4 regions of the Uliginosibacterium sangjuense genome follow, and region 4 is predicted to be linked to each of the others. Evidence: predicted binding sites of a transcription regulator. Region 4 holds the regulator's gene; each other region holds the start of a gene.

Region 1 (7,672 bases), 900 kb from region 4:
CCAAGCTGGCAACTCGGCCAAGTGGGACTTCCCGATGGCCGCCAGCGGTAGCGTCGGCCCCGCCGACGGCGCTTTCTCGGTCATCGCCGAGAACGGCAGCGCCAACCAGGTCATGCAGTACACCGCAGCAGCCAAGGGCGGCGTGCTGGCCCTGGTCAAGCCCACCGCCTTCACAGGCGTGAGCAGCGCCGATTACTCGGTCGAAGCGCGCTTCAAGCCCATGACCAACAGCACCACCAGCAATAAGCGCATCGTGCTGATGGGTCGCTACGTCAACGAAACGAACTGGTACGGCGCCCTGCTGAACGTGCAGAACTCCACCGGCAGCACCCAGGTGGAACTGGTCAAGATGATCAACGGCACCCTGACCCGTACCATCCAGATGAAGCGCGCGATCGCCCAGGACGGCCCGTGGTACACGCTGCGTCTGGAAATGATCGGCACTAGTGTGCGCGCCTATTTCGACGGAGAGCGCGTCGTGAATGCCACCATCACAGATGGCATCCCGACCGGCGCTGCGGCCTACACCGAGCTGACCGGCAAGGGCCTGATCGGTATCTTCACCGACAACAAGTCCTTCCAGATTGACGACGTGCGCGTCAGCGATCCGGCGGTCAAGCCGGTGCAACTGACGCTGTCGCCCGCCATCACGGCCTACTCCGCCGAAGCCGGTGACGCGCCCCAAGTGATCGCCGTGACCGCGAAGCAGAGTGACGGCGTAACCGCCGACAGCTTCACGGCCACCTCCAGCAATACCTCGGTCGTGACCGCCGCCATCAACGGCACCAACGTCACACTGACCCCGGTAGGCGCCGGCACGGCCACGATCACCTTCACCAGCGGTTCGGACAGCAAGGTGACCCGCAGCATTGTGGCGACAATCGCGCCGCAGTTCGTGCAGTCGAGCAAGACCTACAACCTGAGCGGCAAGGTCGTGCCCGCCGCCGGTGAAACGGCCGCCTACATCGACGGCAGCCTGCAACTGACTTTCGATTCGGCCCCGACGCTGACCAACCTGGGTTCCATCCGCATCTTCAAGAAGAGCGACGACTCGCTGGTGGATGTCATCAAGCCGGCCGACGAGACCGATCTGATCGGCCCGAAGGGTGGCGCAGCCTTCCGCGCGGTGAAAACCACGCCGATCCGCGTCTCCGGCAACACCGTGACCATCACGCCGCATAGCAACAAGCTGGAGTACGGCACCGAGTACTACGTCGCGATCTCCGACGGCACCCTGACCGGTGCCAACTTCAGCGGTACCAGCTTCACCGGTATCGGCAAGGCAGCCGGCTGGTCCTTCACGACCAAGGCTGCCGCCCCGACGGCTCTCAACGTGACGGTGGACGACACCGGTAGTACGGCGGACTTCCGCACCGTGCAGGGCGCGCTGAGCCACATCATGGCGCATGCCGACAAGACCACGGCAGCTACCGTCACGATCAAGAACGGCACGTACGAGGAACTGCTGTTCATCCGCGACCGCGACAAGGTCACGCTGAAGGGTGAGAGCCGCGATGGCGTGGTGATCCAGTACAAGAACAACGAGAGCATCAACTCGGGCTCCGGTGCGAGCCAGGCCTCGACCGCCTCCGGCACCGCGGGTGGCCGCGCCGTGCTGCTGATCGAGATCGCCGACGAGTTCACGCTGGACACGCTGACGCTGAAGAACACCACGCTGCGTTCGCCCTCCTCCAGCCAGGCCGAAACCCTGTACTTCAACGGCGCCGATACGGATCGCCTGATCGCCAAGAACGCCAACTTCTACAGCGAGCAGGACACCATCCAGGTCAAGGGTTACAGCTGGTTCTACAACACTCTGATCGCCGGCAACGTCGACTTCATCTGGGGCAACAACCGCGTGGCGCTGTTCGAGAACAGCGAAATCCGCTCGGTTGGCGACACCATGTGCTCCAGCTCGGGCTACATCCTGCAGTCGCGCACGACAGGCGCCACCGACAAGGGCTTCGTGTTCCTCAACAGCAGCCTGACCAGCGGCGTCGGCCCCGGCGGCGCACCCGCACCGACCGCGGTCTACCTCGCCCGTGCGGCGGCCGGCACCTGGACGGACAACGCGGTGTACGTGAACACCAAGATGGGCAGCCACATCAACCCGATGGGCTGGGCCTATGACGTCGAAGGCCAACCCAAGTCCAACCCGGCCACGCCGACCGCTACCAGCGGCTGGCGCGAGTACGGCAGCATGGACCTGAGCGGCGCCAAGCTGGATACCAGCAAGCGCGTTGGCGGCTACACGCTGACCGATGCCGAGTACGCCGCCGAGTTCTCCAGCCGGGCCAAGATCTTCGCCGCCTACAACAGCGGCGCAGGCTGGAACCCCGCGCCTTAAGCACGACACCAGCCAATCGAGAAGGGGAGCGCAAGCTCCCCTTTTTTCATTCCTGTCTGCGTCGCAGTTCACCGCACGACTCAGCCCAAACGTCGGCACTCGCCACCTGCAGGGAAGGCACGCTGTAAACTGCCCCCGCGGTCGCTCTGGGCCCATGCGGCATCAGCGATCAGCACACTTCCCACTCCGGAGATGGATATGCCCGCCGCACGCCACCTGTTGTGTACCTGCCTGACCCTGTCATTGCTCGCCTGCTCCAAATCGAGCGACGACTATCTGAAGGAAGGCCAGGCCGCCATCGAGAAACAGGACTTCAACCAGGCGGTCATCGTGCTGAAGAACGCGGTACAGCAGGCACCGGAATCCGCCAAGGTACGGATTGCACTGGGCGATGCGCTGGAGCGCTCCGGCAAGCTGAACGAGGCCGAAGAGCAGTACGCGCGTGCGCTGGAGCTGGGCGCCTCGGCAGACGAACTCGTCCCACGCATCGCGGTTCTCTCCCTTGAGAATGCGGAGCCGAGCGCGCTGCTGCGTAAATATGGCGCGACCCAACTGAACGATGCCACGGCAATGAGCAATCTCAGCGCCGCCCTGGCCACCGCCGCCCTGGCCGACCGCAAACCGGCGGAGGCGCATCGCTTCATCGAGCGCGCCAAGCAAGCCACCCCCAGCCTGTTGCTTGCCAAGGCGCAACTCGACTTCATTGAAGGTCGTCGGGAGCAAGCGCTGGCACAAGCCACCGAGTTACAGGGCAAAGGCCCGCTTTCCTGGAACCTGTGGCGCGGCATCGGTCGCCTCTATGCGGCGGCCGGCCAGGAAGAACAGGCACTTGTGGCTGCAGAGAAAGCCTATCAAGCCATGCCCGGACATCCAGAGCTGCAGGCTGCCCTGGCCGAAGCCTACCTGGCGCTTGGCAAGCTGCCGGAAGGCAAGAAACTGCGCGACCAGTTGATGCAGACGGCGCCTGGGCACTACCGCTCCCAGTTCATCGATGCTTATCTCAAGCTGCAGGAAGGACGGCCGGAAGAGGCGCATACACAAGCCCAGCGCGTCCTGGCCAGCGCACCCGAGCACTACCCTGCGCTGATCATCGCCGGCAAGATCGAGCTGTCACGCGGCGAGCTCGCTTCTGCCGAAGCGCGCGCACGCAAGGCCGTCGGTGTCCGCGACACCGCGCCGGAAGCCTATCGATTGCTGAGCGAAGCGCTCCTCGCCCAACGCAAGACAGCAGAGGCAAGCACATGGATCGCACGCGGCCTGGTACTCGCTCCCAGCGACGAACGACTGCTCAGCCTGCAAGCCGAAACCCAATGGCAGACAGGCAAACGCAATGACGCTGTAACCACGCTCGACAAGCTTCGCGCCAACCCGGCCAGCAAACAGAAGGCCGCCCTGACCGTGCGCCAGGCGGAAATGCACTTCGAGCTCGGTCAAAAGGACAAAGCCCTCGCCTTGTTGGCCGAAGCGGAGCAGCAGGCAGGCAATGACGACACGCTGCGCGAACGGATCTTCCAGGTCGCCCTGCGCGGAGGCCAGCGCGACACGGCACAACGTCTTGCCGATCAGGAGATTGCCCAGTTCCCAAACAAGGCGGCGCCGCACATGTGGCGTGCAGCGATCGCAGGAAGCGCCGGCCAGCAAGCCGAAGCACTCCGGCACACCCTGGCTGCCCTCGATGTTCAGGCCGACTACTACCCGGCCCTCCTCGCGCTGCGTGCGTCAGCCAAGTCCCGCGCCGAGAAGGACACCGTTCTCAACCGGCTCCAGAAAGCCATGGATGCGAAGACAACCGATGCACGCGTCTATGTCGACGCCGCCATCATGCGACGCGCCGACAATGCCCCACCGGACGATGTGCTCGCCGTGCTGGAGCGTGGCATCGCTGCCGTCCCGACGTCAGTGACCTTGCGGGAAAGCGCAACCAACCACCTGCTATCGCTGAACCAAGTCGACAAGGCGCTCTCGATTGCCCAGGCGGGTCAGGCCGCAGACCCCGCCTCGCCCGCGATGGAAACCTTGTTGGCCTCGGTCCTGCAAGCCAAGGGAGATCACCAGCAAGCGGCGCAGATCTTTGGCCAGTTGATCGCGCGCTTCCCTGACCAGCCAAGTCTGCACATCCGGCAAGCCGAAGCCTTGGTCCGTGCAGGTCAGGCCGACCAAGCCATCAGCCTCATGAAGAAAGCGATCGCCAGCTTCCCGGACGACATGTCGGTCCACACCACGCTCGCCGCACTTCAGGTGCAACTCGGGCAAGCCGAAGATGCGCTGACCACCATCAGCATCCTGCGCGACCGCAAAGCCTGGGCGCCACAGGGCTACATCATGCAAGGCGATGTATTCGTCCAGACCAAACGTTACGAAGACGCGCTCAAGTCCTATGCCAAGGCAAGCGAGCTTGGCACCGAAGGCCCCGCGCAACTGCGGCGCATCACCGTCCTCGACAGAATCAGCGAATCACCCAAGGCCGATCGGGAGCTGAACGCATGGCTTGCCGCTCACCCGGCAGATCTGACAGCACTTCAGTTCGCCGCGCAAAGAGCGGGCCAGCGCAACCAGCACAAAGACGCCATCGGCTATCTGCAACGCCTCAACCAGCAAGCGCCTGGCCACGCCGCCGTGTTGAATGATCTCGCCTGGCAAAAGATCCAGGCTGGCGATCCGAGCGCACTGACTGATGCCCGCGCAGCTTACGCGCTGGCCCCCAACGCACCGGCTGTCGTCGATACGCTGGGCTTGGCACTGGCCATGAACAAGCAGACCAAGGAAGCCATCGAGATGCTGCGCAAAGCGGTGCAGTTGGCGCCGACCGTTCCTGACATCCGCCTGCATCTGGCGATGCAATTGGCAGCAGGCGGTGATCGGAGCGAAGCGCGCAAACTGCTCGACGAAATCGATGGCAGCAAGCTCAACAGCGTGTCCCTACAAGACTTCAACAAACTCAAGAGCAGTCTCTGACATCCCGCTTGCGCGCAGCGGGGTCGCCCGCCAGGTCCGCAAAGGGCTACACCGATGGAGCATCTGCTTAGCTCCATCGGTCACTCGGTAGCCGTCCACATCGAGGTCAGGTGCAGCCCAGTCACCCGCCACAAGCCCCGCTCGGCCCCAGACGTCGTGCCGCTGCGCAGTGAAAGGCCCCTCACACACGACCAGACACGGCCGGAACGAGGCTCGCCGTTCGCGGCAGGCAAGCGCGCTTACGCAAAACACTTGCGAACCACGCAGGAAGCCTCACGCTGTCAGCACTGCATCATCGATCAACGGAGTTCAACCAGTTGCCAGGTCACGCCACGCACACACTCTCCTGATCTCAGCGCAACACGCCACCCGCAGCCACAGAATCTCGGCCCCCATAAAAGAAAAGCCCCTCTTACGAGGGGCTTTTAGCCTCAGGGGATCTCTCCCCTTTGCGCTCAAGGCTCAGGCGAACTTGCGGCGCAGCGCCAGTCCAGCCAGACCGAGGCCAACCAGCAGCATCGAGGTCGGCTCAGGCACGCTCACCGAACCCTTCGGCACGGAAGCGAAACGCAGCGTACCGCCCGCCGTCAGCACCTCACCAAAGCCGTCACCAAAGAAGGTCACGCTGGAGAAGAAGCCGGTGTCATCGATCGCGCCGATGAAGTTTTCGAACACACCACCTTTGGCGTAGCCGGGGTTGTCGGAATAGTCGTCGGCGTTGGCAGTCAGCTTTTGAGCGCCGCCGTCAAACCCGATCCACAGGCCAGAACCATTGGCCGGCACGCCGTAGCTGCTCTGAACCGCAGCAGGACGCGTACCCGTATAGCAGCAGGTTGCCCAGTCACCCACTTCGAAGCCAAAGGCATTGACCGGCGAGCTGAACGTGAAGGTGATACCCGAGTTGTAACCCGGGATCGGATCGGAGCCGCTGCTGCCCGGGTTGATCGAGAACGAAGCTCCCGTCATCGAGCCGTACTGGCCATAGAAGCTGGCTGCGCTGCCGTTCGGGCGGGTGATCGTCACGGTGGCGGCATTGCCATCCTTGTCGATGTAGTTGTAGACGCTGGTGCCCGTCACGATCTGTGCGGTGGACACGCTTGCCCCTGTGGCGGCGATGGTGGCGTCGAAGGACGCGATGCCTGCGGGGATCGAATCGTTGAAGACGCTCGGCAGGGCATGTGCGCTGGTCGAGAAGGCGGCCACGACAGCCACAGCCATCAAGGACTTGGTGAACATTTATTGACTCCTTGTTGATCGGATTGAGTTGCTCAGCAAGGAGGATTAAGCACGCAGCGTGCCAAATTATTTACTCAATAAATATCAACAAGTTACCGATAAAATCATTCAAGCATCAAAATCAATGTAAAGAAAGCTGACGCGCCTCCGTGAAGGAATTTACGTTTCTTCAGAAGGGTGCCTTCTGTGGCCTTTCGAGGCCACCATCCGCTCACGACAGAAAAAAGACCGCACATCTGTACGGTCTTTTTTTGCGTTTTAGACGTTGAACAGGAAGTTCATGACGTCGCCATCCTTGACGACGTATTCCTTACCTTCCGCACGCATCTTGCCGGCTTCCTTGGCGCCCTGCTCACCGCCGTACTGGATGAAGTCCTCGTACGCGATGGTCTGGGCGCGGATGAAGCCGCGCTCGAAATCGGTGTGGATCACTCCGGCCGCCTGGGGCGCGGTATCACCTTTGTGGATGGTCCAGGCCCGCACTTCCTTCACGCCGGCGGTGAAGTAGGTCTGCAGACCCAGCAGATCATAGCCGGCACGGATCAAGCGGTTCAGGCCCGGCTCTTCGAGGCCCAGATCGGCCAGGAAGGCCTTCTTGTCCTCATCGTCCAGGTCAGCCAGTTCCTGCTCGATCTTGGCGCACACGGCGACCACCGGCGCGCCCTCCTTGGCTGCATGCTCACGCAGGCGATCCAGGTGCGGATTGTTCTCGAAACCGTCCTCCAACACGTTGCCGACGTACATCGCAGGCTTGATGGTCATCAGGCACAAGGGCTTGATCAGCGCCTTGTCATCATCAGAAAGATCCAGCGTGCGCGCAGGCTTGCCCTCGTTCAGGTGCGGCAGCAGGCGCTCCAGCACGGCGACCAGCTTCTGTGCCTCCTTGTCGCCCGCCTTGGCCTTCTTACCGTCACGCGCGATGGACTTCTCCACCGAGGCCAGGTCGGCCAGCGCCAGTTCGGTCACGATGGTCTCGATGTCAGCAATCGGATCGACGCGGCCGGACACGTGCACCACGTTCTCGTCGTCAAAGCAGCGCACCACGTTCACGACGGCATCGGTTTCGCGGATGTTGGCCAGGAACTGGTTGCCCAGGCCTTCACCCTTGGAGGCACCGGCAACCAGGCCGGCGAT
Region 2 (7,672 bases), 1.2 Mb from region 4:
CTGCCGGTCCAGCCTAAGCCGTCGTCGTCCCGGGCATGCTTCGATAAGCGGGCACTTGCCCCGCCTGTCCCATGTTCATCAGGCCGCGGCCACCAGCTTGGTGGAAGCGCGGTCGTTCTCCTGCGCGTTCTGCAGGACCTTGGTGTGCATCTCGAAGTGGCGCGCGACCGAGATCATGCTGACCATCTGCTCGACCACATTCACATTGCTCGCTTCGAGGTAGCCCCCGGCCACGCGCACGTTCTCGTCCTGCGCCGCCGGGGTGCCGCCACGCACGCGGAACAGGCCGTCGTCGCCGCGCTGCATGTTCTCAGCCGGCGGATTCACGAGTTTGAGGCGACCGATCTGCGACGAGGTGTTGCGCGCACCGGATACCGGGGTGGCGGTGATGGTGCCGTCGGCCGCGATCTCCAGGCTGTTGTCGGGCGGGATCGAGATCGGCCCGGAATCCCCGATCACCTCCAGTCCACCCATGGTGCGCAGGGTGCCGTTGGCATCGACCACGAAGTTGCCGGCGCGCGTATAGGCCTCGCCGGCGGGCGTCTGCACCGCAAACCAGCCATTCCCCTGCACCGCCACGTCGAGCGAGCGCCCGGTGTGCTGCAGCGGCCCTTGCGACAAGTCGCTGCGCACGCTGGCATCCACCACGAAGGCGCGTGAAGGCAGCGCTTCCGACTGCACCTGCACAGCGCGGAAGCGGTTCATCTCGGCCTTGAAGCCGCTGGTGGACGCGTTGGCCAGGTTGTTGGCGACAGCCGTCTGCTGGCTCATCGCCGCCTTGGCGCCACTCATTGCGATGTAGATCAGACGGTCCATGGTGATCGGTCCCGGAGTTGGAGGGTCAAGGGAGCACAGCCATCACGACTCTGCCCGCCCTGCCATTACAGAACTTTTCACTGCGGAGTGATGCGCGGAACACATCGCGTTTTCCTCCTCACTCCTCAGGCCTCATCAGCGCAGGTTCACCAGGGTCTGCATCACCTGATCCTGGGTGCGGATCGACTGCGCGTTGGCCTGGTAGTTACGCTGCTGGGTGATCATGTTGACCAGCTCGGCGGTGAGGTCGACGTTCGATTCCTCGATGGCGCCGGCTTGCAGTGCGCCGAGGTTGCCGGCATTCGGTGCACCGATCAGGGGCTGGCCCGAGGCCGGGGACTCGGCCCAGAAGTTGCCGCCCAGCGACAACAGGCCGCCCGGGCTGGCAAAGTTGGCCAGCACGATCTGCCCCAGGTTGCGCGACTGGCCGTTGCTGTAACGGCCTTGCACGATCCCGTCCTGGCTGATGGTGATGCCGGACAGGCGGCCCGATGCGTAGCCATCCTGCACCTGGCGGTTCACCCCGAAGGAGCTGCCGTACTGGGTGGAGCCGGTGAGGTCCAGCGGTGTGGTGAAGTCGAGCGCGCCGCCGAAGGCCGCGTTGTTGAAGTCCACCGTCACCGTGAGCGGCATGCCGGTGGTCATCGCCCCGCTGGTGTTGAACGACAGCGTGGTGGCAGCCGAAGTCGTGCCGCCATCGGTCTGGGTGTACATGTCCCAGTCGCCCGGCGTGGCTGCCTTGCGGAAGAACATCGTCATGATGTGCGAGTTGCCCAGGCTGTCGTACACCGTGACCGAAGTCGAGGAGTTGTAGGTGGACGGGTCGGCCGGGTTGAACGCAGCGGTCGGCGCGGTCTGGCGCGAATCGAGGTTGAGGCCGATCTGGATGCCGGTGGCGCCCGGGCTGGCGCCGGTCTGCACCGGCTGCAGGTCGGCCGTGTCGATCTGGATCTCGGTCGGCGAGGCGTTCAGGATCGCGCCGGTGGCATCGGCCGGATAGCCCGTCAGACGGTAGTTGGACGAGTTGACGATGTAGCCGTCCTTGTCCACGTCGAACTGACCGTTGCGGGTGTAGCCGATGACGCCGTCCTTGGTCATGCGGAAGAAACCGGAGCCGTTGATCGCCACGTCCAGCGGGTTGTTGGTGGGCGTGATGTTGCCCTGCGAAAACAACTGGCTGACCTGGCTCACGGCGGTACCGATACCGACCTGCACACCGGCCGCGGCCCCGTTGAGGGCCGCCGCATAGACATCCTGGAACTGGGTGCCGGACAGCTTGAAACCCGCGTTGTTGGCGTTCGCCACGTTGTTGCTGATGACGTCCAGCGCCTTGGAGGCAGCGTTCAGACCAGAAAGACCTTGTTGGAATGCCATGATGCTGCTCCTGCTCAGAGAATGCGCTTGATGTCGGACAGCGACATCTGCCCGAACCTGCCAATTTCGATGCTGACACCGTCGGTGCCATTGACCACGCTGGCGACGGTCGCCATCTCCAGCGAAGAAACCTCAACCTTCTTGCCCGCCAGTTCGGCCGTGACCTTGATCGTGTACTTGCCGTCCGCAAGCTGCGTGCCGTCCGACAGCTCGCCACCCCAGATGAAGGTGTTGGAGCCCTTGTCCATGGCGCCCAGATCGACCTTGTCGACCTCCTTGCCGGTGCTGTCGTAGAAGCTCACATACACATGGTCCGCGTCGCCCTTCAGATCCACGCCACCCAGCGACAGACCTTCCTGCAACTGCAACTGGTTACCATCGACCAGCACCTGGCGACCGACCAGGGCAGCAGCCTGGTAGGCCTCGCCCGTCTTGTAGCTGCTCATCATCGAGGCGATGGTCTGGTTCAGGCGCTCGATGCCATCCACCGTGCTGATCTGCGCGAGCTGCGAAGTGGTCTCCGCGTTGTCCATCGGATTGAGCGGATCCTGGTTCTGCAACTGCGTCGTCAACAGCTTGAGGAACTTGGACTGCTGGTCTTCGGCAGACGAAACATCCTTGGTGCTGGACGAACTGGAGCTGCTGCCCAGCGAGGACAGAATCTGCTGCGAGTACGCAGAACTGTTGTTGACGGCGGTTGTCATGGTTGCGGTCCTTCTAGGTCAGTCGCGGGCCTTGCCTGCCTTATGCCTGGCCGATGGCGAGCGTGCGCTGCAACAGCGTGCGCGCAGTGCTCATCACCTCGGCATTGGTCTGGTAGGCCCGCGAAGCGGAAATCATGTTCACCATCTCCTCCACCACATCCACGTTGGGCATGCTGACGTAGCCTTCGGCATTGGCGGCCGGATTCGAGGGGTCGTAGACCGTGCGCAGCGGCGCCGCGGACTCGACCACCTGATTCACCTGCACGCCCTGCGAGTAGGGCCCGCCCATGGGCGTGGCGGAGAACACCACCTGCTTGGCACGGTAGGGCTTGCCATCGGCCCCCGCCACGCTCTCGGCATTGGCCAGGTTGCTGGCCGTGGTATTGAGCCGGACCGACTGCGCATGCAGGGCCGAACTCGAAATGTTGAACACGTTGAAGAGGCTCATCGCGCGCTCCCGCTTACTGGCCCGTCACCGCTTGCTGCATGGTGCGCAGCAGGCCGTTGATGAAGCTCAGGCTGGCTTCGTAGTACACGGCGTTCTGCGAGATGGCCGCACGCTCCGTGTCCATGTTGACGGTGTTGCCGTCCACGCTGGACTGTTCTTCGGTGCGGTACTGCAGATGCGGGGCCAAGGCCATGCCCTGGGCCGGAATATGGCCCGAGGTGGTGGTGGACAGCGCCAGCGGCTGACCCACGCGGCCATTGAGCGCCCCCTTCAGGGCACTGCCGAAATCGAGATCACGCGCCTTGTAATGCGGGGTGTCGGCGTTGGCGATGTTGGATGCCAGCAGGGCTTGACGCTGGGCCCTCAGGCCGAGCGCGGCCTGATGGAAGTCCAGGTTTGGATCGAGTCTGTTCATATCGTCCTCTCTCACTGCGTCGTTCATGCTCACCTCTGCCGGCTCCCAACCAGCGCGGAGCCTTCACGAGGTGCTTTGCAGCTTCTGTGCCAGCATCGTATCTGCCGTCACCACGAGGCTTTCGGTCGAAAAAGCGGCAAAACGACGTGCATACCCGGCAGCAGCGGCAGGCCCGCTCGGCAATGTTTGCCGCCCCGGCCGGCAAGCGGCCACGCATAATGGGCGCCGTCCGGCCCCCTCACTGCCCCCTTGCCATGCCCCTGTTCCGCCTTGCCCTGCTACTCGCCACCCTGCTCACCTGGCCCGCCGTGGGAGCTGCGCAGACAGCGGTCGAACGCGTCGCCGCGGCCGTGGAGCGCTACCTGGCCGCGCAGCCGCAGCGCCCGGGCGACACGGTGCGCATCGAGGTGGGCCGCATCCTCGATTCGCCGCGCCTGGCGGCCTGCACAGACTGGACGGCCTCTCTCCCACGCAGTCAGCGCGCCTGGGGGCGGGTCAGCGTGGCGGTCAATTGCAGCGCCGGCGCCAAGGCCGCGCTGTACGTGCCGGCCACGGTCGAGGTCCACGGTCCTTACGTGGTGGTCGCGCGCACGGTCGCGGGGGGGGAAGCGCTGACCGAGACGGATATGCGCCGCGAAGAAGGTGAAGTCAGCAGCCTGGCGACCGACGTGCTACGAGATCCGGCCGAAGCGCTGGGCCTGGTTGCCCGCCAGACCCTGGTGAGCAACCAGCCGCTGCGGGCCAGCCAGTTGCGCGGGGTGCTGGCGGTAACGGCCGGGCAGACCGTCAAGCTGGTGGCCCAGGGAGAGGGGTTCGCGGTGAGCTATGAAGGACAGGCACTGAACACCGCCAGCGTGGGCCAGGCGGTCCGGGTGCGCGTGGCCGGCGGCCGCATCGTCAGTGGCAAGGCACGCAGCGAAGGCGTGGTCCAGCTCGACGCCGATTAGTGCGCCGCCCGGGCGGGCGGGCGAGCCGGCTCAGCCAGCGCTCAGCTCGCCCGCCAGCGAGCGCTGCAGGGCCTGTTCGATTTCCTGTCGCGGTAGTTGCTGGGCCACCAGGAAGACCAGCTTGGCCAGCGCCGTCTCGGCCGTCATGTCTCCGCCGCTGACCGCCCCCGCGCCACGCAGGCCGGCACCCGTCTGGTATTGCCCCAGGCGGACCCCGCCCCCGCGCGTCTGCGTCACGACGACCGTCACCACGCCCGCTTCGTGCGCCTGGGCCAGTTCCTGCAACAACTCTTCCGAGTCCGGTGCATTGCCGCTGCCATAGGCCGCCAGCACCAGGCCGCGCACCGCCGGCCGGGTGTGCTGGAGCACCGTGCGCAAGAGGCCAGCGGAGAGCCCTGGAAAAAGGTTCAGCGCGATGACCGAGGCCTCGCGCAAGCCGACCTCGATCTGCCGCAGACGCTCGTGCGCCACCGCACGCACGGTGGCATCCGACAAGGCCAGCCAGACTGGCGGCATGGGCAGGGCCGCCGCCGCGTCGAGCAGCAGGCGGCCGTCCTGCCACACGCCCAGCGCGGGGTAGTCGGGTGAAGCGAAAGCGGCGTCGCTCGATGCATGGACCTTGATCGCCCGGTTGCCACGCAACACCTGCCCGCCGAAGGCCACGCACACTTCCGGCAGGTCCATTTGCGCCGCATGCATGGCCAGGCGCAAGTTGGCCGGCGCATCCGAATCCGCCGCCGCCAGCGGGCGCTGCGCACCGCTCAGCACCACCGGCTTGTCCAGCCCGAGCAGTAGGAAGGACAAGGCCGCCGCGCTCCAGGCCAGGGTGTCGGTGCCATGCAGGATCACGAAGGCGTCGTAATCCAGGTAGGCGTCGATGATGTGCTGGGCCAGGCGCACCCAGTGCGCCGGCTGCATGCTGGCGCTGTCCAGCGGCACCTCGAAACCGTCGAGCTGCCAGTCCAGCTCGGCCGGCCACTGCGGCACCGCACGCTGGCGCAGCAACTGCTCGAATTCACCCAGAGACATTGGCCGCAAGGGCTCGCCCGCGCAACCCACCGTCCCCCCGGCATAGATGATCAGGACTCGTTTGTTCACCGCATTCCGCTCCGCGAAGGCTTGCCCCGATCATACCGCCGACCACCACCATTCATCGCCGCGAGCGCGCGCCCGGCTCAAGACTGACGCCCCAGGGCCGAAATCCAACTTGCGGAACCAGGATTATTCGCCCACGTCAATAGCGGGAAACGGAGAAAAATGCGCTAAAGTTCGGCCATATCAATCCGTTATCCCGTGTGAGGCAACGGGTTGAAGGCATCCCGTGGCCAGATTTGAAAGCTGTTAAGAAGAAGGGAAACGCCGTGAAAATCGATAACACCATCAAGCCGACCAGTTCGGTTCCGAGCGAGAACAAGACGCGTCAGGTGCGAACCGACGCGGCTACCGGCTCGCAGACCGAAAAGGTGCAACTGTCCTCGCTGTCGAACCGCTTGCAGCAGATCGAGCAAGTGATCGGCCAGACGCCGGTCGTCGACGGCAGCAAGGTCGCCGAGATCAAGAACGCCATCTCCGAAGGCCGCTTCTCCGTCAATCCGGAGAAGGTCGCCGATGGCCTGATCGACAGCGTGCGCCAGATGCTGTCCGCTCAACCGCGTAGCGCGTGACGACGACGCCGGACCGCGCCATCCAGCGCCAGCAACTGCTCCAGTTGCTCGTCACCGAGACGGCGCAGCTCGAGCAGTTTGTGTCTTTGCTGGGCGAAGAGAGGCAGGTCCTGGACGTCCGCAACGTCGAACCCTTGTTTGCCCTGGCGGAGCGCAAGGGGCAAATCGCCGCCAAGCTGAAGCAATTCGCCGATGCCCGCAGCGCCCTGCTGGCCCAGGCCGGCTTGGCCAATGCGCGCGACGGCATCCTTACCCTGATCGGCAAGGCCGACCATCCCGACTGGCTGCGCTATCTGGAACTCGCCCAGCAGGCCCGCGATCTGAACCGCGACAACGGCCAGATGGTGACCGAGATGCTACGCAACAACCACCAGGCGCTCGCCGTCCTGCTGGCCCATTCCGACCAGCCCACGGTCTACGGCCGCGACGGCCAGACCCGTACCCGCCCCGGCTCGCGTTCGCTCGGCAGCGTCTGACGCCGCCGTTTCATGATCCCCTGAATCAAGGTTGGGCAGGCACCGGAGGTGTCGCCGGCGGTGTCACGCCGGTCTGGTCGGCATCCCTGGGCACGCCCAGCGCACCATCCGCCTTGTTGCCACGCCCGAAACCATCGGGCGCGGCCGGCGCCCCACTCTCTGCCTCCGGCTCCGGCATCATGGATTCGATCAGGATGGTGACGCGCCGGTTGCGCGCCCGCCCCTCCGGCGTCAGGTTGTCCGCCACCGGACGCTGATCACCGTAGCCAGCAGCAGTCAGGCGATACGGTCCCACCCTGTTCTCGACGAACAGACGTACGACCGACGAGGCCCGCACGGCCGACAGCTCCCAGTTCGATGGAAAGTTGGGCGTGCTGATCGGCAGATTGTCGGTGTGCCCTTCGATCGTGATCGGAAACTCCCCCTCGGCCACGACCTGGGCCACTGCACGCAGGGCACGTGCCGCCTCCGGCCCCAGCAAGGCCTCACCCGGTGCGAACAGCACACTGGCATTGATCTCGACGGAGATGCCATGCGCCCCTTCGCTCACCCGCACCTGGCCACCACTGACCAGGGGCGCCAGCACGCGGCGGATCTCTTCGGCCATGCTGCGCATCTTGTTGCGATGCTCGGCGCGCGCCGCCTCCACCTTGGGGTCGGCCTGCGGCTTGGCGATCGCCATCGTGATCGGTGCGCCGGCGGTGCTGGGCGGCGCCACGATGGTGGCCCCCTCCACATTCACATTGCTGCGAAAAGCACTGACCAGGGAATCGGACAGGACGCGGTACTTGCCTTCATTGACCGAGCTGATGGCGTACATCACGACGA
Region 3 (7,672 bases), 700 kb from region 4:
TTGTGCTGCAGGTCGATCACATAGGGCGGCGCCTCGATGTTCTCTTCCGCGTTGCGCGGCTTGGAACGGCGCAGCACGGCCTCGATGCGCGACATCAGGATGCGCTGGCTGACCGGCTTCACGATGTAGTCGTCGCCGCCCACCGCCAAACCCGCCACGATGTCGTCCTCGGATTCACGCGCGGTCACGAAGATCGCCGGCGTGGTGTCGCGGCGCTCTTCGCGCAGCCAGCGCACGAAGGCCTCGCCCGGCTGGTCCGGCAGCATCCAGTCGACCAGGTAGAGATCGACGCTCTCGCGCGACGCAAAGCGCAGGATATCGCGCGTCAGGCCGAAGGCATGCACGTCGTGGCCAGCTTCCTTGAGCCAGGCCGTGACCAGGGCGGACTGGGTGGGATCATCCTCCAGCAGAGCGATGCGCATGAGCTTTCCTGTCAGGACACTTGAATGTCAAACATTGTAGCGCCCGCTGACATGTCAGTGGGCCTCCCCGCTCACATGCCATCGCCGACATAGGGATTGCTCGCACGTTCCTCGCCAAATGTGGACATCGGTCCATGGCCAGGAATGAACTCCACGTCATCGCCGAGCGGCCACAGCTTGCCGCGGATCGCCCCGATCAGCGCCGCATGGTCGCCACGCGGGAAATCGGTGCGACCGATCGAGCCGGCGAACAGCACATCGCCGACGATGGCCAGCTTGGACGGCGCATGGAAGAACACGATGTGACCCGGCGTATGCCCAGGACAGTGCAGCACCGCCAGCGCCTCGCGTCCGACAGTGACCGTCTCGCCTTCTTCCAGCCAGCGCGTGGGCGCCAGCGGTTCGGTGTGCGGAAAGCCGAACATGCGGCTCTGCTCGGGCAGGGCGTCGAGCCAGAACGCCTCCTCGCGCTGCGGCCCCTCGACCGGGATGGCGTACTTGGCGGCCAGCGCAGCCGTCGCACCCACGTGGTCCAGATGGCCGTGGGTCAGCAGGATCTTGCTCAGGCGCGCACCCGAAGCGGCCAGCGCCGCCTCGATGCGCGGAATATCGCCACCGGGATCGACCACCGCCGCCTCCATGCTCTGGTCGCACCACAGCACGCTGCAGTTCTGCTGGAAGGGGGTGACCGGAACGATGCGGTAATGCAGGGCCATGGTGATCTCGTAGCGAAACTCAGAGGTGACACAGGTGGGCGCTGCGCCCGCCATCGACCGCCAGGATTTGGCCGGTTACATAAGGGGCATCGAGCAGCAGGTAGCGTACCGCGCCAGCGATGTCGGCGGGCGAGCCTTCGCGCCTGAGCAACACATGGCGCACGATGGCAGCCCGCTCCTCGGCGGCGAACTGACCGTCCTCCGGCCACTGGATCGGCCCCGGCGCCACGCCATTGACGCGCACCTCAGGCGCCAGCTCGATGGCCAGCGCACGCGTCAGTCCCTGCAGTCCGGCCTTCGCCGCCGAATACACCGGGTAGCCCGCCAGCGGCCGCTCGGCATGGATATCCACGATATTGACGATGGCCCCGGCCGTCGCACGCAGGTGCGGTGCGGCCGCCTGCGCCAGGAACAAGGGCGCCTGCAGATTGCTGCCCAGCAGATCGGCCCAGTGCGCCGGCGTGATCTGGCCCAGCGGCGTGGGGTAGAAGCTGGAGGCATTATTGACCAGGCCATCCAGCCGCCCGAACTGCGCCACCACACGCTCAACCAGCGCCTGCAATGCACCTAGATCCAGCAGATCGGCCGCAAAACAGGCCGCCGAACCCGGCCATGCTGCGTTCAGGCTCGCCGCCAGCGCATCCGCCTCGCCAGCCGAGCTGCGGTAATGGATCGCCACCCGGCAGCCCGCCGCATGCAGCACGCGCACGATCTCGGCCCCAACCCTTCGCGCCGCGCCCGTGACAAGTACGACGCGTTCGCTCATCCCTGCGCTTCCCAGGTCACCGGCACACCTTCCTTCAGCGCGCATTCGAGCATCTGTACCAAGGGCGCGGCACGCTGGAAGAAGTTGACCGGCGCGGCCATGCCGCGCGGCGCATCCTCGTCCTCCTCATCAGGCGCCGCAGGAACCGCCAGCTTGTCCTTCAGCATCGCGGCCTTGAGCCGCTCCAGCACTGCCGGCAACTGCTCGACCGTGACGATTCCGGTACGCGAATCCGGATCCTTGCCGAAGGCCACCAGCATCGCCTGGCCGACCTCGCCAAACATCAACACGTCGGCATCGGCCTTGGACTTGAATGTGATCAGCATGCGAATACACCTGTAAGACTGTGCTGTAATCAAATGTACCGGAAGCGGGCGACTTGTGCTGCCACACCGCGCGGTCCCCGTCGTGCAACGCTCACCCTGCCTGGAGAAGATATGTCAGAAGGAGAAGTGGCCGCCCCCGCCTTCCTGGCCGAACTGGCCGCTCGATTCGGTACCGAGCGCGTCATGGACGCTGCCCATGCGCAGGCGCGCTATGGCGCCGACACGGCCGGCACGACGCGCAGCATCGCAGGCGCCGTTCTGCCACAACATGCCGAGCAAGTGCAGTTACTGGTCCTGGCTGCGCAGCGCTTTGGCGTCCCGCTCTATCCCATCAGCACCGGCAACAACTGGGGCTATGGCACGGCCAATCCCGCCCGCAACGGCTGCGTGATCGTCGACCTCTCGGGTATGCGGGCCATCGACATCGATGCGGAAACCGGCGTCGTCAGCGTCGAACCCGGTGTCACCCAGGCCATGCTGCGCGCATACCTCGACCAGCATGCGCCGGACTTCCTGTGTCCCGTGACAGGCGCCGGCCCCGACTGCTCGCTGGTCGGCAACGCGCTGGAACGCGGCTATGGCATTACGCCCTACGCCGACCACTTCGCCGCCGTCATGGGCCTCGAGGCCATCCTGCCCAATGGCGACCTGTATCGCCCACCGCTCGCAGAGATGGGGGCGGAAAACATCGACAAAGTCTTCAAGTGGAGTGTCGGCCCCTATCTGGACGGCCTGTTCGCCCAGGGAAACTTCGGCATCGTCACCCGCATGCACATTGCCCTGGCCACCCGGCCGGAACGCGTCGAGGCCTTCTTCTTCGGCGTCCCGCAGGACGAAGGGCTTGAAGACGTCGTCCTGGCGGTGCGCGGCATCCTGCGCGAACTGGGCGGCGTGGTCGGCTCGATCAACCTCATGAACCGCCATCGCGTGCTGGCGATGATGGAACCCTACCCGCGCGACAGATTGGTCGACGGACTGATTCCGGAAGATTGTCTGCAGGAAATGGCCAGACGAAACCAGGTCATGGCCTGGATGGGCGCCGGCGCGCTGTACGGCAACGCGAAGCTGGTCGCTGCCGCCCGCTCGGTCATCCGTCAGCGATTGGCGGGCAAGGTGCGACGCCTGATGTTCTTCACCGAAGGCAAGCTGAACGTCCTCATCCCGGTGGTACGCGCACTCCCGGGCAAGCCATTCCGCAATCTGGACAACGTACTGGCCACCCTGCACAAAACGCTCAAACTACTGGGCGGCGCCCCCAGCGAGATCGCCCTGCCCCTGGCCTACTGGATCTCCGGCCAGCGCCCGCCCACCGGGCAAGCAATGAACCCCTCGCGTGACGGCTGCGGCCTGATCTGGTACTCGCCTCTGATAGAAATGAAGCCACAAGCAGTACGGAACTATGTGGAAATGGTCAAGCGGGTCTGCACCTACGCTAGGCAACAACACGACCAAACATATCGCTTCGAACCGCTGATCACGCTGACCACCGTGTCGGATCGCTGCATTGACAGCACTGTCCCCATCTTATTCAAGCGCTCAGACCCGAACGCAGTCTTGGCAGCCCGTGAATGCTACAAAGATCTGTTCGAGGCCGGCCTTGAGCTCACCCCACCCTGTGTCCCCTACCGAGGAACCGTCGACTCCATTCCACGCTTCATGAAGGCACAAAGTCCATTCTGGAAAGCGCTGAACCACATCAAAACCAGCCTCGATCCACAGCAGATCCTGGCGCCCGGACGTTACACACGCACCGAGGTCAGCCCCCTTGATCCTGAGTAAGTCAGTGCTGTCGGTAGGCTTTACACGACAGACGCCCCCCTAGAGGAAGCTCCGCTCTTATACAAACAAATCAATGAGTTAAGAGTCCGTTTTTAGCTGGCATGCGCCGTGCTTATGTAGGTCTAGCCGTGTTGGCTTTTTAGATTCCTCACATTCAACGGAGATTTCTCTATGAACAAGCTTGCAAAGCTGTTTTCGGTGCTCGGCACGGCTTGCGCGCTTTCGTTCGCCGCCGCGCCCTCCAGCGCCGCCTTGGTGAACGCGGGTGGCGTATTGCTCGATCCGGACTACACCGACGGTGGTGAATTCGATTTCATCTCCCAATTCGATTTCACGCAGTGGTACTCGGCCAGCTCCACCGCCGCCGGTGTTGTGGACTATGGTAGCGGCGTGGGTATTGGCAGCGTCCTGGCTACGCAGGACGGCTCGTCCGGCGCGAGCGGCTACTTCCTGAGCGGCGTGGGTGAGTTCTACCGCATCAACGGTCTGAGCAAGACCAATGGCGACGTCTTCGTTCCTGGCGGCGAGCTGACCCTGGCCTTCGGCGGGATTGGCCTGAACAAGGATGGCTCTTTCGACATCAGCAGCGCATGGGCACGTGTTTACGTAGATGTCGGTGGCGACAACTACACGCCGCCCGCATCGGACCAAGCGGATGTGGATGCAGCTCTGGACGGCAATGTGTGGCTGGAACTGGCCTTCAGCACCCTGGCCTTCACCAGCGGTAATGTCCAAAACGGCGTAGTCAGTGCAACGTTCGACATTCTGAGCGGCGCTGGTGCAGGCAACTTCGATCCGAAGACCCTGACCTACACCGCAGATGCACGCTTCACCAATGGCGGCGCGTCGCAAGTCTATTCGAATGGCGGCAATGGCAGCGCCTACGGCAACACGATTCCGGAACCCGGTTCGATGCTGCTGCTCGGTTCCGCTCTGCTGGGCTTGGGTGCGCTGCGTCGCCGCGCCTAAATCCAGTTAGGGTTCTACGCCAACAAAAAAGCCCGCTCTGCGGGCTTTTTTGCGTCTACATGCAAGTTCCTGATGTTCGCCCTATCAGAACAGGCCAAACATACTGAAAGGCCGCAGGATTCTCGCAATGACTGGCGCAGCCACTGAACGAGAGGGTGGCCTTGTCGCCCTGCTCCCACAGGCGGGCAGTGCATCCGGAGCGGGCGTCGCGCAGCTCCACGGGCTGAATGCGGGTCTGTCGCATCTGGGCCATGTCGAACAGACATTGTCCCTGGCCGGGAACGTTGAACAGCGCGCTGAGGCGCTTGACCTGGCTGTTGACGACCTCGACGCTGGCCGTCCCGTTGTAGCCCGTCTCGTTCTCGAAGCGGCACTCGGTCTTCAGGTTCAGCGGGCGCGGGGCCTGCGGGCGGATCGTCCGGCCGAGCAGGCGCGACTGGACCGGCGCCGGCGCACGACCGGGCGAGACGGCGGCGGCCTGTGTAGCGGCCGGCGCAGGCGCAGCTTGTGCGGAACCTGCCGGGGCGGGCGTTGGCGCCGGGGCGGGTTCGGGCGGTACGGGCGGCGTACTGCTGCAGGCCACGAGCACGCCGGCTAGAAGGATCGGCAGGCGGCGCATCTCAATGGCGCCGGAAGCCGGCCAGCAACAAGCCGGCACCGATAAACAGACCACCGAAGGCTCGATTGGTCCAGCGGATGTGGGCGGGGTCGCGCAACAGGCGCAGCACCCGCGCAGCCAGCAGGGTATAGCCACTCATTACGACCGAATCGGTGATCAGCAAGGACACGGCGCACAGCGCGTACTGCGGCCATTGCGGCGCCTGCGGGTCGATGAACTGGGGCAGGACGGCCAGCATGAACACGATGCCCTTGGGGTTGCTGGCGTTGATCAGGAAGGCGCGCAGGACCAATTGCGTGCGACTGCTCTGCTCCGCCTGGCCGAATTCAAGCGGGCGCGGTACGGCCCGCCACTGCTGGATGCCTAGCCAGATCAGATAGGCCACCCCACACCATTTGATGATCTCGAACGCAGTCTGCGAGGCCGCCAGCAGCGCGCCAAGACCGGCCGCGCAGATCAGCACCAGCAGGAGCACGCCCAACTGCAGGCCAAGAATGTTCCACAGTGCGCGACGGTAGCCGTAGCGCAAGCCGGCGGCCATGCAGGAGACAGCTCCAGGGCCAGGTGACAGGCTGATCAGCCAACTGGCGATGAAGAAGGCGAGCCAAGTTTCAAGCGACATCGGTTTGCATGCGGAGCGGAGAAGGTGGCAGGCATGTTAACCAGCACACAGCATCCTGCCGCCACGCTGGCGACGAATGCCCCTTATGGCTTGACCGGAAGGTCGGGACGGTAGCGCTGCATCAGGGGCGCCGGCACATCGCCCGAGTATTCGCAGGACACGACGCTGCGCGTGAGGTCGGTGCTGTCGGCGCGGATCACGAACCAGCGACGCGGCTCGCGGCTCGCCGGGAAGCCGTCGTCAGCGGTACAACGCACGCGCTTCCATTCGTTCTGCACGAGGATCTCTTCGATGCAGAACACGTCTGGCTTGTCAGCGGTGGAGCGCGCCAGATGCTGCGCCCGCTCCGGCGCGTGCAGCTTGTACCAGGTGACTACGTCCTCGGGCATTTCGTAGACGTAAAAGCCCCAGCCGGTGAAGCGCACGCCATTGCGGCGGAAGACCGACCAGTTGGTCAGATCGGAATCATGAAAGCTGAGCAGGTGCAGGCCGCCGATCTCGCGCGCCTTCTTAAACTCGACGATCGCATCCGCGCTGCGCCCCTGGTACTCCGGCGGGGCCCGGTCCGTGACCTTGAAGCTGGCTATCTGTTGTTTGCGGGTGAAGCTGGGTTCGCCGCGCCAGCGCGCGGAATCCTTGGCCAGCGCGGTAAACAGGCTGCCCTCGCAACTGGCCATGCCGCGCATGACCTCGATACCAGGCTCAGCCAGCACAGGCAGGCTGAAAGCAGCGATCAGCAGGGTCGCGAGCGGGCGTACGAGCGGATGCATCGGCGGCTCCTTCCGACGCCCCGCTCAGTCACGCGGCAGCGCCGATCAGTTGGGTGGCTGGCGCAGATGCCAGTCGGTCGCCTGCTGCAACTGGTGGGCCACCCCGAGCAGGCGTGCTTCGTTGAAATAGTTGCCGATCAGTTGCAGCCCGACCGGCAGGCCCTCAACCGAGAATCCTGCGGGTGCGGACAGGGCCGGCAGACCCGCCAAGTTCACGGCGATCGTGTAGATATCTGCAAGATACATCTGCACGGGGTCATCCGCCATCTGGCCAATCCCCCAGGCGGCGGTCGGCGCCACCGGGCCGGCGATCACGTCGCACTGCCGCAGGGCTTGCTGGAAGTCTTCGGCAATCAGGCGGCGCAGTTGCTGGGCCTTGATGTAGTAGGCGTCGTAGTAGCCATGCGACAGCACATAGGTGCCCACCAGGATGCGCCGCTTGACCTCGGCACCGAAGCCTTCGGCGCGGCTGCGTGCGTACATCTCGGCCAGGTCCTTGTAGTCGCTGGCGCGATGGCCGTAACGCACGCCGTCGAAGCGGCTCAGATTGGAGCTCGCCTCGGCTGGCGCGATCACGTAATAAGCCGGGATGGCCAGATGCGTGTTGGGCAGGCTGACCTCGACCGTGGTGGCACCAAGCTTCCTCAATTCGGCCAGCGCGCCTTCGATGGCGGTGCGCACGT
Region 4 (7,672 bases):
ATGTTGAGAATGCCCAGCCCGCGCACCTCAAGAAAGTCCTTGAGCATTTCGGGGCAGCGCCCCTCCAGCACGCCGGAAGCGACGCGCGAGATCTCCACCACGTCGTCTGCCACCAGGCCATGGCCACGCGAGATCAGTTCCAGCGCTAATTCGGACTTGCCGGCACCGGAATCACCGGTGATCAGCACCCCGACGCCCAGCACGTCCATGAACACGCCATGCAGGGAAACGCGCTCCGCCAGCTTGCGCGACAGGTAGGCGCGCAGCACGTCGATGACGCGGGCGGATTCCAGTGGCGAGGCCAGCAAGGGCACGCCCACGTCCTCACAGTTGCGCCGGATGATGTCGGGCACTTCGCAATCGTCGGCCACGATCACGCCCGGCGGCGATGACGCAAGGATGCCCAGCAGGTGATGCTCCAGCTTGTCACGCGCCTGGCGGCGTGCCCACGCGAACTCCGCCTCGCCCATGACTTGCAGGCGATTGGGGTGGATCAGGTTGAGGTGGCCCACCAGGTCAGCCGGCCACACCTTGTTGTCGGTGACGGTGAGATAGCTGTCGAGCCGGCCTGCGATGTGGCGCAGGCGCAGGGCCGTCCGGTTGGCCTCAAACAGCTGGGCGATGCTCGTGCGTCGCATGGGGATCCCATCCGGCGAAGAGAGTGGCGACCGTCGCCACATCCTGCGCGTCTGCCAGACTCTCGCGGAACGCACGGTCACTGAACATCTGCGCCAGTTCGGACAAGAGCTGCAGATGGCTTTCGTTGGCCTGTTCCGGCACCAACATGATGAACACGAGATCGACCGGTTTATTGTCCGGCGCGTCGAATTCGATCGGCAGCGCCAGTTGGACGAAGGCCCCCACGGCCTCCTTGAGCCCCTTGATGCGGCCGTGCGGGATCGCGATGCCCTGGCCCAGCCCGGTGGAGCCCAGCTTCTCGCGTTGCATGAGGGCGTCGAACACGACCTTGCGCGACAGGCTGTGGCTGGCCTCGAACAAGGCGCCGGCCTGCTGGAATACACCCGCCTTGTCGCCAGCAGTGCAGGCAACCAGGATGTTGGCGGAGGGCAGGATGCGAGAGATCAGGTTCATGCTGGGGTAGGCATCGGGCCGACTGCGCCCGCCACGACTGGAAATTCGCCGGCGCGGATCTGCCGCCCTCGGGGCGGCAGATCCGGCTGCAGTTCGACAGGATTATATGTCCGAGTGCAGCACCGCCGTGTGCAGTGTGTTACGAGCCGATCGCCTGTTGCTTGATGCCGGCGTGGCCATGGTCAGCAGTCTTTTCCTTGTGCTTGAGGACTTGGCGGTCGAGCTTGTCCACCATGGCGTCGATAGCCGCGTAGAGGTCGTCATTGTCGCATTCGACATGGATGTCCTTGCCCCGCACATGCAGGGTCACTTCGGCCTTCTGCCGAAGCTTTTCCACCGAGAGGATGACATGCGTCGCCGTGACGTGATCGAAGTGGCGGATCACGCGATCGAGCTTGCTGGTGACGTATTCGCGCAAGGCGGCGGTCACTTCGACATGATGGCCCGTGATGTTGAGGTTCATACCGTACTCCTCTGGTTAGATCGACTTGCGCTGACTGACCGGCGGGATATTCAGCGACTCACGGTACTTGGCGATCGTCCGTCGCGCCACCACGATACCCTGCTGGCCCAACACTTCGGCAATACGGGCGTCGGACAAGGGTTTCCTTGGATCCTCCCCGCCCACCATCTGGCGAATCAGCGCGCGAATCGCCGTGGCTGAGCAGGCACCGCCTGTATCGGTGGATACGTGACTGCCGAAGAAGTACTTCAGTTCAAAAATGCCGCGTGCCGTCGCCATGTACTTCTGCGTGGTCACGCGTGAGACGGTGGATTCGTGCAGTTCGAGTTCTTCCGCGATTTCCCTCAGGGTCAGTGGTCGCATGGCGACTTCACCGTAGTCGAAGAACTGGCGTTGGCGATCGACGATGGCTTGCGAGACCCGCAGAATCGTGTCGAAACGCTGCTGCACGTTCTTGATCAGCCACTTCGCCTCCTGCAACTGCGCGGACAGCGAAGCACTGGCACCACGGTTGTTATGGAGTATATCGGCATAGACACGGTGAATCCTGAGCTTCGGCATCGCCTCCGGATTGAGGCTGGCCGTCCAGTTGCCGCGATACTTCTTCACGATCACGTCGGGCACGATGTAGCGTGCATCGAGCGCCGCGAACTGGGCCCCTGGGCGCGGATTGAGACTGCAGATGAGCTCCTGGGCGGCACGCAGCGCGTCGTCGCTGCAGCCCAGGCGGCGCTTGATCTTCTGAAAGTCGCGCGCGGCCAGTTGCTCAAGGAGTCCATCGACGATGCCCAGCGCCAGCTCGCGGCTGGGCGTGACGGGTAGATTGCGTAGCTGAAGGGTCAGACATTCCTGCAGGTTGCGCGCGCCGACACCGGCCGGGTCCAGGTTCTGCACGTGATGCAGGGCGATCCCCAGCTCTTCCACCTCCACCTCCCACTCCTCGGGAATGAGGGGCAGCAGGTCTTCGAAGCTCTGCTGCAGGTAGCCATCGTCCTCCAGTGCTTCGACCATGAAGCGCACCAGGGCGCGATCACGGTCCGACAAGGGCATCAGGGAGACTTGCGCACTGAGGTGATCATGCAGGCTGGTGGTGGCGGCCTGGAATTCCTGGAAATCCGACTCGTCGTCGTCATCGTTGCCACGCCCGCTGCCGGCCTCGCTGCGCCATTCGGCGGCTTCGCCCAGGTCGTCGTCGGAGGCCGAGTCGTAGGCCTCGTTGATGGTGTCCGGCATCTCGACCGTGGAGGGCGGCTCAAAATCCTCCTCCCCGTTGGCCTTGCGTTCGGCCGAGGCGTAGTCCGCCTCGGTGGCTTCCGCCGTCGTCGTCACCTCGGGGGCGGCCACGACTTCGCCCGCCTCATCCTCCGCCCCATCACGCTCCAGCATCGGGTTGTCGAGCAGCATGCGCTCGATTTCCTGGTTCAGCTCCAGCGTGGAGAGCTGCAACAGCTTGATGGACTGTTGCAGCTGAGGGGTCAGCGCGAGTTGTTGCGAGAGGCGGAGCTGGAGGGAAGGCTTCATGGACAGGGTTGCAGCCAGGCGCGCTCAGAGACGGAAATGTTCGCCCAGGTAGATCTGGCGTACCTGGTCATTGTGCACAATCTCGTTCGGCTTGCCACCGGCCAGCACCTCACCGGCATTGATGATGAAGGCATGGTCGCAGATGCCGAGCGTCTCGCGCACGTTGTGATCGGTGATCAGCACGCCGATACCGCGCTGTTTGAGGAAGTTGATGATCTTCTGGATTTCCAGCACGGCAATCGGGTCGACGCCGGCAAAGGGCTCATCGAGCAGGATCAGCTTGGGTTGGGTGGCGAGCGCACGGGCGATCTCGCAGCGGCGACGCTCGCCGCCCGACAGCGCAATCGCCTGGGTGTCGCGCAGGTGGCCGATGTTCAGCTCATCGAGCAGCTCGTCCAGGCGCTCCTGCATCACCGCCTTGGGCAGCTTCTGCAGCTCCAGCACGGCCAGGATGTTCTCCGCCACGGTGAGCTTGCGGAACACCGAGTTCTCTTGCGGCAGGTAGGACAAGCCCATGCGCGCACGCTTGTGGATCGGCAGGTGCCCAAGCTCGGTGGCGTCCAGTTGCACGCTGCCGCCATCGGCGCGGACCAGGCCGACGATCATGTAGAAGCAGGTGGTCTTGCCGGCGCCATTGGGCCCCAGCAGGCCGACCACCTCGCCGCTGCCGACCTGGAACGACACATCCTTGACCACCGTGCGCGCTTTGTAGCGTTTGCGCAGGCCGGACACCCTAAGCAGACTCATCGAACGGTTCTTTCAAAATCCTGCGTATCACTTCCGACGAAAAACCACGCGACTGCAGGAAGCGTGCCTGCTTCGCCCATTCTTTCGCGTCCTGCGGCGCCTGCGTGAACTTTTTCGCCCACACGCCACGCGCACGACTCAATTCATCTCCTGCCAGACCGGCCAGCGCCTCGCCGGCCAGCTCGGCGCTGACGCCACGCTCGGCCAGCTCGCGCCGGATGCGTCCGCTGCCGAAACGCTCGCCACGCGCACGCACGAAGCTCTCGGCAAAACGCTCATCCGACTGCAGCCCGGTTTCCACCATGCGCTGCACGACCGCCTCCACATCCTCGCCTTCCGCCGCCTTCGCCTTGAGCTTGCGTCGCAGCTCATGCTGCGAATGCTCGCGCGTGGCAAGCATTCGCAGGGCCTGCGATTTGAGCGAAGCGGCCGGCGCTTTCTTCATCACGGCTTATTCGGCCGCCACGACTCCCATGGCGGCCACACCCACGGCTTCGCGAATCTTGTTCTCGATCTCGCGCGCAGTCTCGGGGTGTTCGCGCAGGAATTCGCGCGCATTGTCCTTGCCCTGGCCGATCTTCTCACCCTGGTAGGCATACCAGGCCCCCGACTTGTCGACGAACTTGTGATCGACGCCCATGTCGACGATCTCACCTTCGCGCGAAATGCCTTCGCCGTAGAGGATGTCGAAGTGGGCTTCCTTGAACGGCGGCGCGACCTTGTTCTTGACGACCTTGACCTTGGTCTCGGAGCCAATGACTTCCTCGCCCTTCTTGATCGTGCCAGTGCGGCGGATGTCCAGGCGCACCGAGGCGTAGAACTTCAGCGCGTTGCCGCCCGTCGTGGTTTCGGGATTGCCGAACATCACGCCGATCTTCATGCGGATCTGGTTGATGAAGATGACCAGCGTATTGGTGCGCTTGATGTTGGCGGTGAGCTTGCGCAGCGCCTGGCTCATCAGGCGGGCCTGCAGGCCGGGCAACTGGTCGCCCATCTCGCCTTCGATTTCGGCCTTGGGCGTCAGTGCGGCAACCGAGTCGATCACCAGGATGTCGACGCCGCCGGAGCGCACCAGCATGTCGGCGATCTCCAGCGCCTGCTCGCCGGTGTCCGGCTGGGAGATCAGCAGATCCTCGACCTTGACGCCCAGCTTGCCGGCGTAGCTCACGTCCAGTGCATGCTCAGCGTCGATAAAAGCGGCCGTGCCCCCGATCTTCTGCATCTCGGCGATGACTTGCAGGGTCAGCGTGGTCTTGCCGGAGGACTCCGGTCCGTAGATCTCGACGACGCGGCCGCGCGGCAGGCCGCCGATGCCCAGCGCGATATCCAGCCCCAGGGAGCCGGTCGATACGGCCTGGATGTTCTCCTCCAGCTTGCCGTCGCCCATCCGCATGATGGAGCCCTTGCCGAACTGTTTCTCGATCTGCGAAAGCGCTGCAGCAAGCGCCTTGGCCTTGTTGTCGTCCATGAAAAACCTCGCAAAATGGTCGTGGGAATTATGGCACAGAGCTTGCAACGGAAAGCATCCGGAGCGCCGTGCCTTGCGCAGTGCAACAGCCGATTTGTTTTATCCCGGCCGTCGATGACTGAGTAAATATACAGTATCAATCGCAATGCCCGTGAGCAAACCTGTTCGCCGATTCGCGCATGTGTTTGCAACTGAGAACAATTTTGCGCTTGGCAGCGGTAAAGCGATGAACCATGATGCGGGCCCGGCATCCAACTGCCGTTCAAACCTCCCTGGCCAAGGCGCGAGCGCGGACAACGCCCTCGCGGGATACATGCACTACCGCCCCCTCGCGGCCCTGCTGTGTGCAGGGTTTGCTTTGCTTGCCTGCAAACCCCAAGAAGACACGCTGCCTCTCACGAACAAGGCGGAGGGAACTGCCCCGGCTGCACCCCGGACCGGTGACACCCGCAGCGGGCGGCCACAGAACGTCACCACCACGCAAACCCGCAGCGAGACGGTGCCGCTGATGCTAGAGGCCCAGGGCAGCGTGCTGTCGCTGGACGAGGTGGACCTGCGGCCACAGAAGAACGGCACGATCCGCGAGGTGCTGGTGCGCGAAGGCAGCGAAGTGCGCCGCGGGCAACTGCTGTTCACGCTGGACGACCGCGAAGACGTGGCCAACGTGGAAAAGGCCGCCGCCGCGGTAGCCGGCGCGGAAGCCGCCCTGTCGGTGGCGCGGCGCGACCTGAATCGCACCCAGGAGCTTTCCAACCAGAGCTTCGTCTCCTCCTCCGCGCTGGATACCCAGAAGAACAAGGTGGAAGTGGCCGAGGCGCAGTTGGTGCAGGCCAAGGCGGCACTGGACCAGGCCAAGGTAAGCCTGTCCTACAGCCGCATTTCGGCGCCCTTCGACGGTCGCGCCGGGCGTGTGGATGTGCGCCCTGGCGCCCTGGTCAACGCCAGCTCGACGCAGACTGCGCTGGTGCGCATCACCCGCATGCACCCGATCGGGGTGACCTTCACGCTGCCCGAGAACAATCTGCAGGCGCTGCTGGCGGCGCAGCGCAAGGGCCCGGTGAAAGTGACCGCCACACTCGACGAGCAGCGCGAGATCCAGGGCGAAGTGAGCTTCATCGACAGCAGCGTGGACCGCAACTCCGGCACCATCCTGCTCAAGGCGCGCATGGACAACAGCGCGCGCCTGGTGTGGCCGGGTCAGTACGTCACGGTCAAAGTCGCGGCAGGCGTCATCGACAAGGCGACGGTGCTGCCGGCGCAAGCCGTCATCAACGGTCCTGACGGCCGTCTGGTCTACATCGTGAAGGACGATGCCACGGTCGAGGCCCGGCCGGTCGAGCTGCTGCGCATCGTCGACCAGAAGGCGGTGCTCAAGGGCATCGAGCCCGGGCTCAAGGTGGTGCTGGAAGGCGGCCAGAACCTGCGCCCTGGGGCCAAGGTGGCGGAGGCCGCCGACAAACCGGCGGGCGGACGCAAGCGCGACGGCGGCGCCCAGGACAAGAAGACCCAGGCGGCCGCGCAATGAAGATCGCCGAACTGAGCATCCACCGCCCGGTCGCCACCACCTTGTTGTGGCTGGCCGTGATGATCGGCGGCGTCGCTGCCTGGTTCAAACTCCCCATCTCCGCGCTGCCGTCCTTCAATCAGCCCATCATCCAGGTCAGCGCCAACCTGGCCGGGGCCAGCCCCGAGACCATGGCCTCCTCGGTGGCCACCGTGCTGGAACGTCAGTTCTCGACGATCTCCGGCCTCAAGATGATGACTTCGTCATCCACCCAGGGCAGCACCAACCTGACGCTGGAGTTCCTGCCCTCGCGCGACATCGACGCCGCCTCGGTGGACGTGCAGGCAGCCATCATGCGCGCGCAGCGCCAACTGCCGGAAGACATGACGAATCCACCGAGCTACCGCAAGGTCAACCCGGCGGACGACCCGATCCTGTTCATCACGCTGGACTCGCCCTCGCTGTCGCTGGACCAGCTCAACGACTACGCCGACAACCTGATCTCGCCCACGCTGTCGACACTGGACGGCGTAGCCCAGGTCACCATCAACGGCCAGAAGCGCTATGCCGTTCGCATCACGGTCGACCCGGCCAAGCTGGCGGCACGCGACATCTCGATCGGCGAGCTGTCCACCGCACTCGGCGCGGCCAACGCCAACACGCCGATGGGCACGCTGGAAGGCCAGCGCCAGACCCTGATGATCACCGCCAACGACCAGCTCAACGACGCGGCGGACTTTGCCCGCCTCATCGTGGCGATCAAGAACGGCCAGCCGGTGCGCCTGAATGAAGTGGCCGAAGTCATCGACAGCGTGGAGAACATCAAGAGCGCGAGCTGGGTCAACGGCAAGCGCGGCATCAACCTGCAGGTGCTGCG

What was found. The regulator sigma-54, encoded in region 4, starts transcription at its own class of promoters, with help from an activator protein. The targets are predictions, from matches to a motif close to TGGCACGCTTNCTGCTNA.
Region 1: a site for sigma-54 is predicted at 6,585-6,602, ahead of NMB43_RS01960 (PEP-CTERM sorting domain-containing protein). Genes of this name have one in related genera too.
Region 2: a site for sigma-54 is predicted at 3,832-3,849, ahead of flgB (flagellar basal body rod protein FlgB). Genes of this name have one in related genera too.
Region 3: a site for sigma-54 is predicted at 4,107-4,124, ahead of NMB43_RS01060 (PEP-CTERM sorting domain-containing protein). Genes of this name have one in related genera too.

The regions. Positions count from the first base shown of each region.
Region 1 covers NZ_CP101132.1:418,682-426,353, reverse strand. The annotation lists gene NMB43_RS01970 (pectinesterase family protein) at 1-2,347, shown strand, start outside; gene prsT (XrtA/PEP-CTERM system TPR-repeat protein PrsT) at 2,540-5,302, shown strand; gene NMB43_RS01960 (PEP-CTERM sorting domain-containing protein) at 5,765-6,538, opposite strand; gene ychF (redox-regulated ATPase YchF) at 6,797-7,672, opposite strand, start outside.
Region 2 covers NZ_CP101132.1:2,820,943-2,828,614, forward strand. The annotation lists gene flgF (flagellar basal-body rod protein FlgF) at 79-816, opposite strand; gene flgE (flagellar hook protein FlgE) at 952-2,190, opposite strand; gene NMB43_RS13085 (flagellar hook assembly protein FlgD) at 2,205-2,894, opposite strand; gene flgC (flagellar basal body rod protein FlgC) at 2,935-3,342, opposite strand; gene flgB (flagellar basal body rod protein FlgB) at 3,356-3,757, opposite strand; gene flgA (flagellar basal body P-ring formation chaperone FlgA) at 4,012-4,704, shown strand; gene NMB43_RS13105 (asparaginase) at 4,735-5,802, opposite strand; gene flgM (flagellar biosynthesis anti-sigma factor FlgM) at 6,066-6,368, shown strand; gene NMB43_RS13115 (flagella synthesis protein FlgN) at 6,365-6,844, shown strand; gene motD (flagellar motor protein MotD) at 6,870-7,672, opposite strand, start outside.
Region 3 covers NZ_CP101132.1:223,225-230,896, reverse strand. The annotation lists gene NMB43_RS01085 (response regulator transcription factor) at 1-422, opposite strand, end outside; gene NMB43_RS01080 (MBL fold metallo-hydrolase) at 494-1,138, opposite strand; gene NMB43_RS01075 (pteridine reductase) at 1,158-1,904, opposite strand; gene NMB43_RS01070 (DUF1840 domain-containing protein) at 1,901-2,230, opposite strand; gene NMB43_RS01065 (FAD-binding oxidoreductase) at 2,342-4,009, shown strand; gene NMB43_RS01060 (PEP-CTERM sorting domain-containing protein) at 4,181-4,978, shown strand; gene NMB43_RS01055 (hypothetical protein) at 5,034-5,597, opposite strand; gene rhtB (homoserine/homoserine lactone efflux protein) at 5,599-6,219, opposite strand; gene NMB43_RS01045 (hypothetical protein) at 6,303-6,989, opposite strand; gene gatA (Asp-tRNA(Asn)/Glu-tRNA(Gln) amidotransferase subunit GatA) at 7,035-7,672, opposite strand, start outside.
Region 4 covers NZ_CP101132.1:4,015,311-4,022,982, forward strand. The annotation lists gene hprK (HPr(Ser) kinase/phosphatase) at 1-638, opposite strand, end outside; gene ptsN (PTS IIA-like nitrogen regulatory protein PtsN) at 607-1,092, opposite strand; gene hpf (ribosome hibernation-promoting factor, HPF/YfiA family) at 1,232-1,555, opposite strand; gene NMB43_RS18635 (RNA polymerase factor sigma-54) at 1,571-3,076, opposite strand; gene lptB (LPS export ABC transporter ATP-binding protein) at 3,101-3,823, opposite strand; gene recX (recombination regulator RecX) at 3,810-4,268, opposite strand; gene recA (recombinase RecA) at 4,275-5,291, opposite strand; gene NMB43_RS18655 (efflux RND transporter periplasmic adaptor subunit) at 5,605-6,816, shown strand; gene NMB43_RS18660 (efflux RND transporter permease subunit) at 6,813-7,672, shown strand, end outside.